Regions from separate parts of the Pseudomonas sp. Hz4 genome, predicted to be linked through region 1. Evidence: riboswitches for the same ligand, from Rfam matches in the RefSeq annotation. Region 1 holds a riboswitch; each other region holds the start of a gene.
The links. Region 1 has a riboswitch for cobalamin ahead of cobW (cobalamin biosynthesis protein CobW). Riboswitches for the same ligand answer to the same signal wherever they lie in the genome.

Region 1 (5,964 bases):
GATACCGAGTCGCGTCCTTCGCGAGCAAGCCCGCTCCCACAGGTGACCGCATTACAATAATGAAATGGCTACCCCCGCCGCCCCCTGTGATCGCCCACTAAGCTTTCACAGGGGGCCTATCGGAGACCGTTGCCATGAACAAAGTAGCTATTGCCGCCATCGACCTGGGAAAACACTCCTTTCACCTGCATGCTCAAGATGATCGTGGTCATGAGCTCCAGCGCAAAAAGTTTACTCGAGTGGCGCTGATCCAACACCTGGCGAACCTCGATCCCTGCATCGTCGTGATGGAAGCCTGTGGCGGCGCCCACTTCATGGCGCAGGAGGTCGCAAAGCTGGGACATACGCCCAAGCTCATTGCGCCTCATCTCGTGCGTCCTTATGTGAAAAGCAACAAGAACGACTTCGCTGACGCCGAGGCGATCTGCGAGGCAGCGACCCGCCCAACGATGCGCTTTGTCGCCCCCAAGACCCAGGCTCAGCAGGCGTTGGCCATGCTCAACTCGACACGGGATTCGTTCATCAAAGACCGCACCGCGACCGTCAATCGGATTCACGCAGCCCTTCTGGAGGTTGGCGTCAGCTTGGCCCCAGGCTTCAAATCGATCAACGATCTGCCGACGCTACTTGAGGCGAGTTCATTTTCTGAAGACATCAAAATAATTCTGACGATGCTACATGAGCACTTCAACTACCTGAATGAGCGGATCAAGGCACTGGATAAGCGAGTGCAATGCCAGGCCGCTGAAGATGATCTGGCATCTCGTTTGATGACCATGCCGTGTGTCGGCCCGATCACCTCCACCGTCCTGGCTGCCGAGTTGGGTGATGGCAAACAGTTCAAATGCGGGCGAGGCTATTCGGCCTCGATCGGGCTGGTGCCCAAACAGCATTCCACGGGCGGCAAGACCGTTCTATTGGGCATCAGCAAGCGCGGTGATCGCAACCAGAGGCGCCTGCTCATCCAGTGCGCCCGTGTCTACTTGATGCAGCTGGAGCGCCAGAAAGGCTGGCTGGCGGACTGGGTCCGGCAGCTATTAGCCCACCATCACTCCAACCATGTGGTCTGCGCGCTGGCCAATAAGCTGGCGAGGATCGCCTGGGCGATTGCGGCACACCACTCTGAATTCGATGCAGGGCCAACCGCGATGAACGCCTGACCCTGCTGTCACCCGAGCACCACCCACCTGGTTTTGCGATGCTGGATAACAGATGACGTGAACGGCCAACCGGCCTGACGACAACCCTGAGCTCCCACACGGCTGAAAGGCCGTTCGAATAATTAGGATCGTCGGGCATCGATTCTCATCGAGGCGCGGGGGCCACAACCCCACTCAGACGCCGGATAGATGAAAGCAAGCCAACCACGCATCAAAAACAGTATTGCAGAAAAGGGGGTAACCATAGATGTGGGAGCGAGCCTGCTCGCGAAGGGGCCGGTACGGCTGCCACAAGACATTGACCCGCCCTCACACGATGCGTAGCCTTGCGCTTTCGAGGTTCTTCGGCGTCTGCCGAAGCTAAGAAGGGAACGCGGTCGATGCCGCGGCTGCCCCCGCAACTGTGAACGGTTCTGTTGGCTGCCACGCCACTGCAAGCCCTGTCTATCGGGTCCGCGGGAAGGCGCAGCCTACGTCAGTCGAACGACTGGCAAGCCGTCAGCCAGGAGACCTGCCTCGACACAGATTCTCACTTTCAACCGGGCGGGGTGATCCGGTGGCGAACTCTTCAGGCACGCGCGTCCGCGTTGCCGGTCGTCGTCCCGTATGCCCGCCACCTTGCCAAAGGGCATCCGATGAAAACACTGGCCAAACTCCCCGTCACCATCGTTACCGGCTTCCTCGGCTCGGGCAAAACCACGTTGCTGCGGCACATGCTCGACAACGCTCAGGGCCGCCGCATCGCGGTGATCGTCAACGAGTTCGGCGAGCTGGGCATCGACGGCGAAATCCTCAAGCAGTGCTCCATCGGCTGCACTGAGGAAGAAGCCAACGGCCGCGTTTATGAATTGGCCAACGGCTGCCTGTGTTGCACCGTCCAGGAAGAGTTCTTCCCGGTGATGCGCGAATTGGTCGCCCGTCGCGGCGACCTCGACCACATCCTCATTGAAACGTCTGGTCTGGCCCTGCCAAAACCGCTGGTGCAAGCCTTCCAGTGGCCAGAAATCCGCAGCGCCTGCACCGTTGACGCGGTGATCACCGTGGTCGACAGCCCAGCGGTCGCCGCCGGCACCTTCGCGGCTTTCCCGGACCAGGTCGATGCCCAGCGCAAACTCGACCCGAACCTGGACCACGAATCGCCGCTGCACGAGCTGTTCGCCGACCAACTGGCCAGCGCCGACCTGGTGATCCTCAACAAGGCCGACCTGATCAGCCCCGAAGACCTGGCCCGTGTGCGCCTGGAAGTCGCTGAAGAATTGCCGTCCGCCGTGAAAGTCATCGAGGCCAGCAGTGGTCGTCTGCCACTGAACGTGCTGATCGGCCTCGGTGCTGGTTCCGAAGAACACATCGACAGCCGTCACAGCCATCACGATCACCACCATGAAGGTGAGGACGATCACGATCACGATGCTTTCGATTCGATCTCCATCGAACTGCCCCAGGCAGATGAAAGCCTGCTGCTGGACGCGCTGACTCAACTGGTGGTTCAACACGGCATCTTGCGCGTCAAAGGCTTTGCGGCGATTCCGAACAAGCCGATGCGCCTGTTGATCCAGGGCGTAGGCACTCGTTTCGACAAGCATTTCGACCGTCAGTGGGGCGCCGACGAAGCGCGCACCACACGCCTGGTATTGATCGGTCAGGAACTGGACGCAATTCTAATCGAAACGCAACTGCGCGCTGCGCTCAGCGTTTAAGCCATGCACCTGCTCAGGACCCAGCCCGGCGGTTTCGTGTCGGATGACAACATTGCCGACCTTGGACAAACCCCCGCCGAGCTGGTGATCCTGTGCAGTGGCGACTCCAGCCTCGCGCTGCTCGCCGAAGCGGCGCAGCAGTTGCCCGACGATTACCCGAGCGTGCGCCTGGCCAACCCGATGCAGGTGCAGAATCACGCGTCGGTCGACCTGTATGTCGACGAAGTGCTGCGCCACGCCAAGGTGATTCTGATCTCGCTGCACGGCGGCATCGCCTATTGGCGTTATGGCGTGGAGCGCTTGGTGGCGTTGTCCCAGCGCGGCGTGCAGCTGATTCTGGTGCCCGGCGATGACCGCCCGGACCCGGAACTCAGCGACCTCAGCACCGTGGCTGCCGGCGACCGCGATAGGCTTTGGCAGTTTTTGCGTCAGGGCGGCATGAGCAATGCCCTGGATTTTTTCCGCTGCCTTGCCGATCGTTGGCTGGAACGCGACTACGCCTGGGCCGAGCCGCAAACCCTGCCGCGCACGGCGATCTACCATCCGCAAAAAAGCCCCGCAGACCTTCACGATTGGCAAGCCGACTGGCAGGCCGATCAACCGGTCGCGGCGGTGCTGTTTTACCGTTCGCATCTGCAAGCGGCGAACACCGGTTTCATCGATATTTTCTGCCAGCGTTTGCAAGCGGCGGGGTTGAACCCGTTGCCAATTGCGCTGGCCAGTTTGAAAGAGCCCGGCTGCCTGACGGCGGTCGAGGACTGGTTGGATGAAGTCGAAGCCGGCGTGATTCTCAACACCACCGGTTTCGCTCAATCCAGCCCCGAAGCGCCGCACCTGCGACCGTTTCGCCGCAACATCCCAGTGATCCAGGCGATTTGCGCCCAGGACAACGAATCCGGTTGGCGTGCCAGTGAACAGGGCCTCGGTCCACGCGATTTGGCGATGCACATCGCGCTGCCGGAACTGGATGGCCGAATCATCAGCCGGCCGATCAGCTTCAAGGACCTGGCCTGGCGCAGCGAGCGCAGCCAGTCGGATGTGGTCTGCTACCGACCGCAACCTGAACGTATGGATTTTGTCGCCGAACTGGCGCGACGCTGGATTGATCTGGCGCGGGTGCCGAACAGTGAAAAACGCATTGCCCTGATCCTCGCCAACTACCCGACGCGTGATGGTCGTATCGGCAACGGCGTGGGCCTCGACACCCCGGCCGCCGCGCTGAATATCCTCCGTGCGCTGCACACCGAAGGTTATCCGCTACCGGCGGAGTTACCGGACACTGGCACCGCATTGATCCAGCAATTGCTCGGTGGCGTCAGCAACGACTTCGACACCCTTGACCAGCGTCCGTGTCAGCAAAGCCTGGCGATGGACGACTATCTGCTGATGTTCAACGCCTTGCCCGAATCCAACCGCAAAGCCGTGCTGGATCGTTGGGGCACGCCCGAGAGCGATCCGATGTCCCGTGGCGGGCGAATGATGATCGCCGGGCTGCGCTTTGGCCTGACCTTCGTCGGCATTCAACCGGCGCGGGGTTATCAGGTGGATCCGAGCGCGGTGTATCACGACCCGGACCTGGTGCCGCCTCACGGTTATCTGGCGTTCTACTTCTGGTTGCGTAACACCTACGGTGCCCACGGCGTGATCCACGTCGGCAAGCACGGCAACCTCGAATGGCTGCCGGGCAAAGGCGTCGGGCTGTCGGAGAATTGCTGGCCGGACGCGCTGCTCGGGCCGCTGCCGAACATCTATCCGTTCATCGTCAACGACCCGGGTGAGGGCGCCCAGGCCAAGCGCCGCACCCAAGCGGTGATCATCGATCACCTGATGCCGCCGCTGACGCGCGCCGAAACCTACGGCCCGTTGCGCAACCTCGAATTACTCGCCGACGAGTATTACGAAGCGCAATTGCTCGATCCGCGCCGTGCCCGGGAATTGCAGCGCGACATCCTGCAACTGGTGCGCGAGACGCACATCGACCGCGAACTGCAACTGGACGAGAAGCTCGACAGTGAGGCCGATGCGGCGATTTGGTTGCCGCGTCTGGACACGTATTTGTGCGACTTGAAAGAGTCGCAGATCCGCGATGGTTTGCATGTGTTCGGCGAGTCGCCGACCGGGCGTTTGCGTATCGACACCTTGCTGGCGTTGTTGCGTATCCCGCGTGGCGATGGGCGTGGCGCCCAATCAAGTCTGCTGCGTGCGCTGGCCAAGGCGTTCGCGTTGGGCTTTGATCCGCTGGATTGTGCGCTGGCTGAGCCTTGGACCGGGCCGCGTCCGATTGAACTGCAAATCCTCACCCAGGAAGCCTGGCGCACAGCGGGTGATACTCGTGAGCGTCTGGAACTGTTCGCCACACAGCTGATTGAGCAGGCCTTGAACACTGAGGTTGAGCTGCTGAACGCGCCAGGCTGGTCAGAGGTGAAAGCCATCATCGACAGCCTGCGTGAAGTCGTCGCTCCACGGCTGGACGCCTGCGGTCCGGCGGAAATGCGCGGTCTGCTAGACGCTCTCAGTGGCCGCTTCGTGCCGGCCGGCCCCAGCGGTGCGCCGAGTCGGGGTCGACTCGACGTGCTGCCGACCGGTCGCAATTTCTACTCGGTGGACGTGCGTAACTTGCCGACCACCACGGCGTGGCGCATCGGTTTCCAGTCGGCCACCCTGATTCTTGAACGACACCTGCAAGACCACGGCGATCACCTGCGTCAGCTCGGCCTGTCGGTGTGGGGCACCGCGACCATGCGCACGGGCGGCGATGACATTGCCCAGGCCATGGCGCTAATGGGCGTGCGCCCGGTCTGGGCCACGGGCAGTCAGCGGGTCGACGATTTCGAAATTCTGCCGCTGAGCCTGCTGGACCGTCCGCGCGTGGACGTGACCTTGCGCGTGTCCGGGTTCTTCCGCGATGCCTTTGCCAACTTGATCCGTCTGTTCGACGCCGCTGTGCAAGCGGTCGCCGCCCTTGACGAGCCGGACGACCTCAACCCCCTGGCCGCCAAGGTGCGTGCCGAGCGCGAAGCGTTGATGCAATCGGGGCTGGATGAAGACGCGGCCAGGCGTCAGGCTGGTTGGCGCATCTTTGGCGCCAAACCGGGTGCTTACGGCGC
Region 2 (5,964 bases), 1.1 Mb from region 1:
GCCACTGACCCGGCACCGTTGGAGATGTTCGAAACTACAATCCAGTTCAAGCCATATGAGCAATGGCGTCCAGGCATGACCCAGGAAAAGCTGGTGGAAGAGCTGGACCGCGTGGTGCGTGTCCCCGGCTTGACCAACATCTGGATACCGCCGATTCGTAACCGCATCGATATGCTGGCCACGGGCATCAAGAGTCCCATCGGGGTGAAGGTTTCTGGCACTAATCTGACGGAGATTGACGCAGTCACCCAAGCCGTCGAACGTGTGGCCAAGGATGTGCCCGGTGTCAGTTCGGCTCTGGCCGAGCGACTGACGGGTGGCCGCTACATCGACGTGGATATCGACCGCAAGGCGGCCGCTCGCTACGGGCTGAATATCGCCGACGTGCAGTCGATCGTCGCCGGCGCTATCGGTGGTGAAAACATTGGGGAGACGATTGAAGGACTGGCTCGCTTCCCGATCAACGTACGTTACCCTCGGGAGTGGCGTGACTCGATCAGCGCCCTTGAGCAGTTGCCGATCTACACCCCTCTGGGTAGCCAAATCACCCTCGGTACGGTCGCGAAGGTTAAAGTCAGCGAAGGTCCGCCCATGCTCAAGAGTGAAAATGCACGACCGTCGGGCTGGGTGTACATCGATGTGCGGGGGCGGGATATCGCCTCGGTGGTCGCCGACCTGCGCCGGGTCGTCAATGAACAGGTCAAGTTGCACTCCGGTATGAGCCTGAGCTACTCAGGACAGTTTGAGTTTCTCGAGCGTGCCAACGCCAGGCTCAAGCTGGTGGTGCCCGCCACGTTGTTGATCATCTTTGTGCTGCTCTATCTGACTTTCTCCCGTTTCGACGAGGCCTTGCTAATCATGGCCACGCTACCGTTCGCACTGACTGGCGGCGCATGGTTCCTCTATTTATTGGGATTCAACCTGTCGGTGGCCACCGGCGTTGGTTTTATCGCGCTGGCCGGTGTTTCTGCTGAGTTTGGCGTGATCATGCTGCTCTACCTGAAGAACGCCTGGACCGGACGGGAGGATCTCGGCGACAGCACTGAACTCGGATTGATAGGCGCAATTCGCGAAGGCGCGGTGCAACGCGTTCGGCCCAAGGCCATGACTGTGGCCGTGATCATTGCCGGTCTGTTACCCATCCTTCTGGGCAGTGGCGCCGGTAGTGAAGTGATGAGCCGCATTGCCGCGCCCATGGTGGGTGGCATGATCACGGCGCCCTTACTGTCTCTGTTTGTCATCCCGGCAGCCTATCGCCTGATGCGTCGGCGCCATCTCCCAGTTGAACCCACCACCCCTTAAGGAAAAGTCGTATGAAACTGACCCTGATTGCAGTTGCAAGCACCGTAGTAACGCTGTCTTTTTCTGTCCTGGCAGAGGATATGCCGGGCATGAAAATGGACGGTATGGACGGTATGCAGATGCAGCAGGATGCGAAGCAGGCTCCATCAGCCAAAGCGGAAGGTTCTATCAAGGCTATTAACTCCGAGAAGCACACTGGGACTATCGCTCATGGCGCCGTGCCGGCGGTGCAGTGGCCCGCTATGACCATGGCTTTTTCCGCCACGGTGGAGCAATTGGAGGGTCTAAGCGCTGGAGATCAGGTGGCTTTCGAATTCAGGGCACCACGTTGCGGTCGGTCCATGGCGTAGTCAGATCACCCAACACACCGTTGAAATGGCCAACGCTGACGAGGTCTATTTGGGCGGTGAAGGACGGTTTCTGGTAGCCCGTGATGAAGGGCGGATCGTCGCTTCACCGTGGATTAAAGGTCGTGGAAGTGGTGCCCCTGTTCGTCCTTCCCGAGTTCCGCCGCTCGGGACTGTTCAGCGAGTTGTACAGCGCATTGAAGTCGCCTGAGGTTCGACATATCTCGAATACCCGAGAGCAAGTCAAACAGAGCGAAATCGCAGAATCTGCGCGCCGTCGAAAGGATCGACAAGGTAATGCCCGTGCACACCGAATGTATCCTGCAAGCATTGCGGGGTCAGCACCTCAAGTGGCTTGCCGAGGGCCACTAATCGCCCCTCATCCAGTACCGCCAAACGATCACAGATCAGCGCCTGATTCAGGTCATGCAGGGCGATCAATGTCGTCACCGGCAGAGCCTGTACAACGTTTAGAATGGCGAGCTGATGCTGGATATCCAAGTGATTGGTCGGTTCGTCCAGCAACAGAATCTGCGGGCGTTGGGCCAGGGCGCGAGCGATGTGGACACGCTGACGTTCACCGCCGGACAGACTGTGCCAGGTACGGTTTTTCAGGTGCGCCGCATCGACGTCGCGCAGCGCCTGCAGGACGATGGCATCGTCCTCACTCGACCAAGGGCTCAAGGCCGACAGCCACGGCGTTCGACCCAGGGCTACGGCATCAAACACACTGATGGCATCCAAGGTGTCGGCCTGTTGCTCTACCACCGCCAGGGTTTGCGCGATGGTTCGCCGTGACAGTGCCCTGAGGCACTGGCCGTTGAGGTGGATGTCTCCCCGGCTGGGGATGCGCACGCCGGCCAGCAGTTTGAGCAGCGTGGATTTTCCCGAACCGTTGGGCCCGACGAGGCCCAGGGTTTCACCACGACGGATGTCCAGGTGGATACCGTGCAGCAACTCAGCGTCGCCGACATGAAACCCGAGGCCGGAACAACGCAGTACGGAGTCGCTGATGACTGGCGAGGCAGCATTCATCGAGCATTCCTCCGACCGATCAGGATCAACGCGAACACCGGCGCGCCAACCAATGCGGTGATGACGCCGACCGGGATCACCTGGCCTTTGATCAGCGTCCGGGAGAGGATATCGGCGGCGATCAGAAACACTGCACCACCCAGCGCGCTCGCCGGCAGCAGACGCGCATGCCGGGTGCCCAGCAGCAGTCGCACGGCATGGGGGATGACCAGGCCGACGAAACCGATGGAGCCGACAATCGACACCATCACTGCCGTCACCAGTGCGGCGCAGCTGATCAACAAAAATTGCACTCGGCGTACTGGAATGCCGAGCGAGGCGGCTGAGTCGGCACCAAAAGTGAAGGCATCCAGCGCCCGACGGTGCCACAGGCACACCGCGAGACCGGTCAATGCCACGGGCACCGACAGCCACACCGATGGCCAGCGCACGCCGCTGAGATTGCCCAGCAACCAGAACATGATGCCGCGGGCCTGTTCGGAACTGGCCGACTTGGTGATCAGAAACGCGGTGAGCGCATTGAACAACTGCGAACCGGCAATCCCCGCCAGGATGATTTGCCCGGTGCCGCCGTTTGAACCACTGGCGCGGGCCAGCAAAACAACCACGGCAAAGGCGGCAACGGCGCCGGCAAACGCCCCCACCGAGAGCGAAATCAACCCCGCCCCGAGACCCAGCAATGCCACCAGTACAGCGCCTGTCGAGGCGCCGGCGGAAATGCCGAGCAGATAAGGATCGGCCAGCGGGTTGCGCAACAGCGATTGCAGGATCACCCCGCAGGTGGCCAGGCCCGCACCGCAGGCCGCTGCCACCAGCGCGCGGGTCAGGCGGTAATTCCAGACGATGCCTTCGTCTATCGGGTCGAGGACATAACCGGCAGTCCACAGTTTGTTCGCCAGCACCTGGAACACCACACTCGGTTCGATGCTCGTTTCACCGATGGTCACACCGGCAATCACGGCCAACAGCAGTGTCAGCAATGCCAGCAGCGTACGAATCAGCACCCTGGTCATTTCTGCAGGTCGTAGCCGTTGATGGCTGATGCCAGGGTTTCAAGACCGTCGAACATTCTCACGCTGGCCTGCATGGCCATGGCGTCGAGGATGATGATGCGGTTGTTTTTCACGGCGTCCATGTTGCGGGTCACCGGGTCGCTGCGCAGGAATTCCACTTTCTTTTGATAGTCGTCAGCCGGGAATCGACGGCGATCCATGCGTGCGATGACCAGGAAGGTCGGGTTGGCCTTGGCGATGGTTTCCCAGCCGACTGTTGGCCATTCTTCATCAGACTGAACCACGTTGCGCACACCCAACGTATTCATCATGAAGTCGGGAATGCCCTTGTGCCCGGCGACATAGGGGTCGATATCCAGACTGGCGCTGGAGAACCAGAACAGCGCACTGGTGTGCTTCAGATCCTTGTTCTGTACGGTGGCAATGGACTTGGCCAGGCTGGCCTTGAGTTGGGCGGTCAGCTGCTGGCCACGTTCCTGCGCATCGAAAATTTCAGCCAATTGGCTGATGCTTTTGTAGAGGCTGTCGATGTGAAATGCCTCCAGACGTGTGCCATCGGCACCGACCAGGTTGTCCTTGGCTTCGCAGTCGGACGGCATCAAGTAGGTCGGGATTTTCAGTTCGTGAAACTGGTCGCGAGTACCGACCACGCCTTGCGGACCGACCATCCACTCCAACTCCACTGCCACCAGCTGTGGACGCTTGCCGATCACCGCCTCGAAACTCGGCTCGTTGTCGGCCAGGCGTTCGATCGTCTCGTTCTCTGTCTTGTGCGTGGCCAGCACATCGTTGAACCACAGCGAAGTGCCGACCAGCGTGTTGCCAAGGCCCATGGCGTAGAACATTTCAGTGCCCGCCTGGCCGATGGTCACGACACGGCTGGGTGCCTGCTGAAAGGTCAGCGTGCTGCCACAGTTCTCGACGGTCAGGGGATAGTGGGTCGGGGCCGCATGGGCGAGGGTGGACAGACCCAGGGCAGTGGCGAGGGTGGCAAGGCGGAACAGCAGCATGACGCAATCTCCATTTGACCGTACAAGAGCAGGGGTACGGACTGGAAACACATCATCGAACGCTGCCATTGAAGCAGTGAAGTGCCGATCACTCAGGAACGCTCGGCGCAAGGATGTCCTTCCCGAACACCCCGCCGGTTAGTGATTTACTTGGCCGGCAGGTCTCCTGACTGATGCGTCGTCGCCAGGCTCCAGCCTTCCCGGGAGTGATCCCAGTGGCAGTTCAGGAGCAGGCTCAGCACCTACAGTTGCGGGGGCAGTTCCGTTTGATGCCGTGTCAGGCATCTTGGATTCCCTATTAATCCCATTTGGAAACCGGCGGCCGGCATGGTAGTCGATCATGCCGTATATCACCACTGAGCGCTGTTGGCTGATAACAGGCTGTCGTCATGTATCCATGACAATTATTTGAATGTATTGATCGTCGATTTTACGATGACGCCAACAACGTCTCCACTCGCACGAGGCTCCTGATGCATCCTGACTTTCGACGGTTTCAACGAACTCGACTCGCTGATCGCGCTCGGCATCCTCAACCGGGATAACTGTCTGTTCACGACTGACTTTCTCAGGGCGTGAAGCGGTCATCGAGAAGAGACCGACAGCGATACGCTAAAGTTATGCGGGTCGTCGATCAATTGTGACCCACTGTTCGTGCTGCGTCCGTCCTTGGAGCGCCCAATGCCGCCTATCACCACGCGCCTGGTGGCGCTGTTTGTTCTTTGCCTGACGCTTGAAGTGCCGGCCCAGACCAACGCCTGCCCAGCTGGCGAGAAACAAGTGTGCCTGGACAGCTGCATCTGCCTGCCAGACGCAGGACAGCTGCTCAGCCCCCTGTCTGATGGCATCTTCCAGATCGCGGCACCTGCCTTGGCGCTGTGGCTGACCCAAGCCCGCGCTGAAGCAGCCAACGCCGGCATCCAACCCATTCCACCGCACATCCGGGAGCAACTGCTGCGCTGGTACGACCCCAGCGTCCTCGATACCGCGCGCTACAAGGTTAGCGACAACGGCCAATTCAGCACCGCCACTGCCATGCTGCAAAACCCCGATGTCGGTGCCGTGACGCTGATCGACATCATCCTCTTCCGGGACGCTCAAACCGCAGAACAGAACATCGCGCTCTGGGCTCACGAATTAAAGCATGTGCAGCAGTATCAGGAATGGGGGGTAGAAGGATTCGCCCAGCGGTATACACAAGATTTCAATGCTGTGGAGGCGCCGGCTTATGCCATACAGGCTGAGGTCAGACGGTTG
Region 3 (5,964 bases), 660 kb from region 1:
AGCAATTTGAGCAACTTGCGCTCGGCCAGCACGAAACCCAGGCGCACACCGGCCAAACCGAAAAACTTGCCGAAGGAACGCAACACGATCAACCCGACCTGATGGGCAAAAGGTGCCAGGCTCAGCGGCGGCGTGTTGTCCATGAACGCCTCGTCCACCACCAGCCAGCCACCGCGCTGGGCCAGCCGCGAGTGCCAGTCCAGCAGCCGACTCGGTGTCAGGCTCAGGCCAGTAGGATTGTTCGGGTTGACCACCACCAGCACGTCGAGGCTGTCGAGATAGAAGTCGACTTCCTGCTCCAGCACTTCACGCACGATGTAGCCATTGCGTCGCCACGCTTCGGCGTGTTCGGCGTAACACGGCGAGAGCACGCCGACCTTGCCCGCCCGGCGCAAACGCGGCAGCAACTGGATCGCCATTTGCGAGCCGGCTACTGGCAGCACCTGAGCGGCGCCGTAATAATCACAGGCCGCCTGCTCCAAACCGTCATCGGTTTCCGGCAAACGCGCCCAGGCCCGCAACGGGATCTCCGGCACCGGAAACGGCCAAGGCGCGAGGCCGCTGGACAGGTCGAGCCAATCGGCTTCGGCGATGCCGTACTCGAGCGCCGCCTTGCGTAACCGACCACCGTGCTCAAGCATAGAATTCAGCCCCCACGCAGAGGATCAGCAACCAAAACCATACCCCGCGCTGGACCAATTGCCAGCCACGGTCGATGGAGTCGGCGTCCGCCGGCACGCCTTCGCCCAGTTGTGGACGCTGATGCAGTTCACCGTGATAAATCGCCGCCCCGCCCAACTCGACACCGAGCGCACCAGCACCCGCCGCCATCACTGGGCCGGCATTCGGGCTGTCCCAGGTCGGGCCTTGGGTACGCCAGCATTTCAACGCCAGTCGGGTTTTACCCAGCAGCGCATAGGTCAACGCCACCAGGCGTGCAGGAATGTAGTTGAGGACGTCGTCGATCTTCGCCGCCGCCCAGCCGAAACGTTCGAAGCGTTCGTTGCGGTAACCCCACATCGCGTCGAGGGTGTTGCTCAAACGGTAGAGCACCACACCGGGCGCACCCGCCACGGCAAACCAGAACAACGCGGCAAACACCGCGTCGCTGCCATTCTCCAATACGGATTCAGTGGCGGCGCGGGCGACTTCGGTTTTATCCAGTTCGCTGGTCTGGCGGCTCACCAGATAACCGACACGTTTGCGCGCCTCGTCCAGATCATCGCTGCGCAGCGCCTTGGCCACCGGTTCGACGTGTTCACCGAGGCTGCGCAGGCCGAGGGCGCAATAGAGCACGAGAATTTCGACAATCCAGCCGACATAGGGCGCCCAGGAAAACGCCGTGGCCAGCAGGGTCAGCGGCAACACCGCGATCACCCAGGCGGTGACGCCGTGGCTACGCCAACCGCGACCGCCGGAGTTGAAACGTTGCTCGATGCGATCGGCAAAACGGCCGAACGCCACCAGCGGATGCCAGCGTTTGGGTTCACCCAGCAGCGCATCCAGCGCAACCGCGGCGACACTCAACAACGCCACACTCATTGACTTACTCCCCAATAGTTTTCGTACAGCAGCTCACTGAGCGGACGCGCCTGCGCCCAACCTTCGAGTACCAGCATCGGCGCTGGATAGAATGCCTTGACCGGCCCCAGGCAAAGCACGGCCAAGGGCTTGGCGCCGGCCGGCAAACCCAGCAGGTCCGCCAAGGCTTGCGGCTCGAACAGCGACACCCAGCCCATGCCCAGTCCTTCGGCGCGGGAGGCCAGCCACAGGTTCTGGATCGCGCAGGACAACGAGGCCATGTCCATTTCCGGCAAGGTGCGACGGCCAAAGATATGGCGCTCGCGATCGTCCATCAACGCGGCGACCAGCACCTCGGCGCAGTCGTTGATGCCTTCAACTTTCAGCTTCATGAATTCGTCGGTGCGCTCGCCAAGGGCTTCGGCGGTGCGGATGCGTTCTTCGTCCACCAGTAACTGGATCTTGCCGCGCAGGGCTCGATCGCTGATGCGGATGAACCGCCAAGGCTGCATCAGGCCGACACTCGGTGCCTGATGTGCCGCTTCGAGCAGGCGCCGCAGTAATTGCGGCTCGACGGTGCCGCCGCTGAAATGACGCATGTCGCGGCGTTCGCCGATGGCTCGGTAGACCGCTGCGCGTTCGGCCTGGCTGAATGCGTGGTCAGTCATGGCCTCTTCGCGGGCAAGCCCGCTCCCACAGGGTTTTGGTCAGGCGCAAATAGCGCGGCAACCGCCGATGGATTGGACGGGAAATAGAAGTGCACATAAGTGGCGGTCATCCGCCCTTCACGATAAACCGCCTCTGCCCCACGCCCGCCGTTAGGGCTCAGGCCACGAGCGATTGGCTCAAGCTCGGTGCTGGTCAGCGAATGGTGATAGGTGTGCCCGCGCAACAAGCCTTCGGGCAATTCGACCGCCTGCAACGCCAACGCAGCCAGACGCTTTTGCATCACTGCATCCCCTGCCAGCAGGCCGACCAATTCAGCGCGAGTGCCCTCGACATCGGTCAACGAGTCGAGCAGATACAGCATGCCGCCACATTCGGCCAGCAAGGGCTTGCCAGCCGCGTGGTGGGCGCGGATCGCGGTCAGCATCGAGCTGTTTTGCGACAGCGCCACATGGTGCAGCTCGGGGTAGCCGCCCGGCAGATAGAGACTGTCGGCATCGGGCAATCGGGTATCGCGGATCGGCGAGAAAAACGACAACTCAGCGCCCATCGCCCGCAACAAATCCAGGCTGGCACCGTAGGTGAAGGCGAACGCTTCGTCACGGGCCACGGCAATTCGCACACCCGTCAGCAACGGCTCGGCTTCAAGCACATCCGGGGCGGCGAATTCGACGGCCGGTGGCAGCGCGACCTCGCAACTGCTGGCCAACGCATCGGCGGCCGCATCGAGGCGCAGATCGAGATCGTTCAACTCACTGGCCTGAACCAGACCCAAATGGCGACTTGGCAATTCGATCCCGGTTTCCCGGGACAAGGCGCCGTACCAGCGCAAACCTTCAGTGAGGCTGCCTTCAAGTAATTGCGCGTGACGCAGGGTACCGACGCGGTTGGCCAGCACACCGGCAAACGGCAAATCCGGCTGATAGCGCGCCAACCCCAACGCCAGTGCGCCGAAGGTCTGGGCCATGGCGGTGCCGTCGATCACACCCAGCACCGGCACACCGAAATGCCGCGCCAGGTCAGCGCTGGACGGCGTACCGTCAAACAGCCCCATGACGCCTTCGATGAGGATCAGGTCAGCTTCGCCGGCGGCTTCCCACAACAGACGACGACTTTCCTGCTCGCCGACCATCCACATGTCCAGTTGATACACCGGCGCACCACTGGCGCGCTCAAGAATCATCGGGTCGAGAAAGTCCGGGCCGCACTTGAACACGCGAACCTTGCGCCCCTGATTGCGATGCAAACGGGCCAGCGCAGCGGTGACGGTGGTCTTGCCCTGACCGGAGGCCGGCGCGGCGATCAGCACCGCCGGGCAGTGATGGCTGATTTTCATAAAGTAGTATTCACAGCTCGACGCCTTTTTGCGCTTTGATCCCGGCCTGGAACGCGTGTTTGATCACGCCCATTTCGGTGACCGTGTCGGCCAGTTCGATCATCTCCGGTTTGGCGCCGCGACCGGTAACCACCACATGCTGCATCGGCGGACGCGCCTGCAAATCGCTGAGCACCTGATCCAGATCGAGGTAACCGTGCTTGAGCGCAATGTTCAACTCATCCAGCACCACCAGGCCAATCGACGGATCACGCAGCAATTCGCGGGACACCGCCCACGCAGCTTCGGCGGCGGCGATGTCACGGTGGCGATCCTGGGTTTCCCAGGTGAAGCCCTCGCCCATCACATGAAAACGCACCTGTTCCGGGAAGCGCCGGAAAAACAGTTCTTCGCCGGTGCTGTTGCGCCCCTTGATGAACTGCACCACGCCACACTGCATGCCGTGGCCCATGGACCGGGCGAGCATGCCAAAGGCCGAACTGCTTTTGCCTTTGCCGTTGCCGGTCAGCACCAGCAGCAGGCCGCATTCATTCGGGGAGTTGGCGATGCGTTCGTCGATCACGGCTTTTTTGCGCAGCATGCGCGCCAGATGACGTTCGTCACGATCGGGGGTATCAGTCATGGGGGAGCTCTCCGTTGAGGCTGGATAACGGCGGGCAGGCACAAGAATAGACGGCAAAAAGCCTGGCATCGCCCACCGTGATGCCGCTGGATGGATCAGGCCGGTCTCCGGGCTCATGAGCGGCGATTCGCCTGACTGCGCGCCTTCCCATGTCGACATCAACACAGTGGCTCAAGGCGCAGTCTTCACTCATTTACCGTTGCGGGGGCAGCGCCGGGATCGTGGTTCTTCATTAGTTGAATGAACGCACTCACCGGCTTCCCTGTTTCACTCTGTCGACCAAGGTCACAGAGCACCTGAAACAAGCCGCGAAGGTTAGAGGGTTGGGGATGGAGCGTCAATTGAAGACGGGCGGCCTGCGAGCGAATAACTGCCGTCGATCAATTATCTGACGCCAATCTTGTGCCACACTCTCAGCAGTGATATCAAAGAGCCATAATCTCACAACACAAAAACAAAGGTGAGCCACATGCAAGGCATGATCATCAGCAATCCGAAGCTGGAATTCCTGCGCCCGGTGCTGGAACGCTGGTTTGACTGTATTGACCGCTACAACGCCGTGCGCGGCGATAACGACACGCCTTACTGGTTCGATGAAAAAGCCAACCTGAGCCTGCTGTCCGCCGCTGCGTGGATGGCGGAAATGGTGACACTGCAACAAACGCCGACCCGTAAACAGACCGAAGAAGGCGAACGCAATGGCCGCGCCGATCTGTTTATCGCGACCCGCGAAGAACGCGCTTACCTTCAGGCGACCCAGCGCTGGCCACGCGTCAACAGCCTGAACCTGACTCAAGCATTGCAGGACATCACCAGCGACGCCAAGCGCATCAGCTACGCCAGCGACCTGAAACTCGGCTGCCTGTTCGTTGCGCCGCAAAAAGCCCAACAAAGCGCTACCCCGGAAGAACTCCAAGACATGGTCGACGACCTGCAAAAGGAACACACCTGCGCGGTGGCCTGGTATTTCCCCTACGCGTATCGCAAGTTGCGCAACGAAGCCGGCAACTATCACCCCGGCATCGCCGTGCTGTTCAAGGAAGCCCGCGGCTGACCGGTTGAACCATCGTGCACCTGCGCTTCTCTATTGATTAGGTCAATGCATTCATAGGGAAGATCAGCATGCGCAAGCCTCAGCTCGCTCTCGTCATTGTGCTCGCCGGAGGGCTTGCCGCCTGTGGTGAAACCTCCAGGCTGCAAGTCTCCGACGGCACCGGCCCCTCGCCCAAGCTGCCAGAACCCAACAAAACCCTGATCCCGACGATGAACATCGCCCCCGCGATCGGCTGGCCGGACGGCGCGAAACCCATCGCCACGACAGGGACTCAGGTGGCGGCCTTTGCTGAAGGTCTCGATCACCCGCGCTGGCTTTATGTGCTGCCCAATGGCGACGTGCTGGTCGCCGAAACCAACGCGCCACCTAAACCTGATGACGGCAAAGGCATCAAGGGTTGGGTCATGAAGAAAGTCATGGGCCGCGCCGGTGCCGGCGTCCCCAGCCCGAACCGCATCACGCTGCTGCGCGACAGCGATCACGACGGCATCGCCGAAACCCGTACGGTGTTTCTGGAAAACCTCAACTCGCCCTTCGGCATGACGCTGGTCGGCAATGACCTGTACGTCGCCGACACCGACCGCTTGCTGCGCTTCCACTATGAAAACGGCGAGACGGTGATCAAGTCGCAGCCGATGAAAGTGATCGACCTGCCGGGCGGTACGCTGAATCACCACTGGACCAAAAACGTCATCGCCAGCAAGGACGGCAGCAAGCTGTACGTCACGGTGGGCTCCAACAGCAACGTCGCCGAAAACGGCATGG

Region 2: it holds a riboswitch for cobalamin, as region 1 does, so the genes downstream of both, ACYZTR_RS11620 (ABC transporter substrate-binding protein) here and cobW (cobalamin biosynthesis protein CobW) in region 1, are expected to answer to the same signal.
Region 3: it holds a riboswitch for cobalamin, as region 1 does, so the genes downstream of both, cobO (cob(I)yrinic acid a,c-diamide adenosyltransferase) here and cobW (cobalamin biosynthesis protein CobW) in region 1, are expected to answer to the same signal.

The regions. Positions count from the first base shown of each region.
Region 1 is NZ_CM142719.1:3,687,498-3,693,461, reverse strand. Features, by position in the region: gene ACYZTR_RS16825 (IS110 family RNA-guided transposase) at 135-1,160, shown strand; cobalamin riboswitch at 1,481-1,693, shown strand; gene cobW (cobalamin biosynthesis protein CobW) at 1,796-2,857, shown strand; gene cobN (cobaltochelatase subunit CobN) at 2,861-5,964, shown strand, end outside.
Region 2 is NZ_CM142719.1:2,550,598-2,556,561, forward strand. Features, by position in the region: gene ACYZTR_RS11600 (efflux RND transporter permease subunit) at 1-1,302, shown strand, start outside; gene ACYZTR_RS11605 (copper-binding protein) at 1,314-1,652, shown strand; gene ACYZTR_RS11610 (ABC transporter ATP-binding protein) at 1,893-2,684, opposite strand; gene ACYZTR_RS11615 (FecCD family ABC transporter permease) at 2,681-3,685, opposite strand; gene ACYZTR_RS11620 (ABC transporter substrate-binding protein) at 3,694-4,707, opposite strand; cobalamin riboswitch at 4,847-5,049, opposite strand; partial or broken gene ACYZTR_RS11625 (AraC family transcriptional regulator) at 5,185-5,247, shown strand; gene ACYZTR_RS11630 (eCIS core domain-containing protein) at 5,389-5,964, shown strand, end outside.
Region 3 is NZ_CM142719.1:4,344,312-4,350,275, forward strand. Features, by position in the region: gene cobD (threonine-phosphate decarboxylase CobD) at 1-641, opposite strand, end outside; gene cbiB (adenosylcobinamide-phosphate synthase CbiB) at 634-1,542, opposite strand; gene bluB (5,6-dimethylbenzimidazole synthase) at 1,539-2,189, opposite strand; gene ACYZTR_RS19800 (cobyrinate a,c-diamide synthase) at 2,186-3,523, opposite strand; gene cobO (cob(I)yrinic acid a,c-diamide adenosyltransferase) at 3,534-4,145, opposite strand; cobalamin riboswitch at 4,227-4,460, opposite strand; gene ACYZTR_RS19810 (hypothetical protein) at 4,615-5,199, shown strand; gene ACYZTR_RS19815 (PQQ-dependent sugar dehydrogenase) at 5,268-5,964, shown strand, end outside.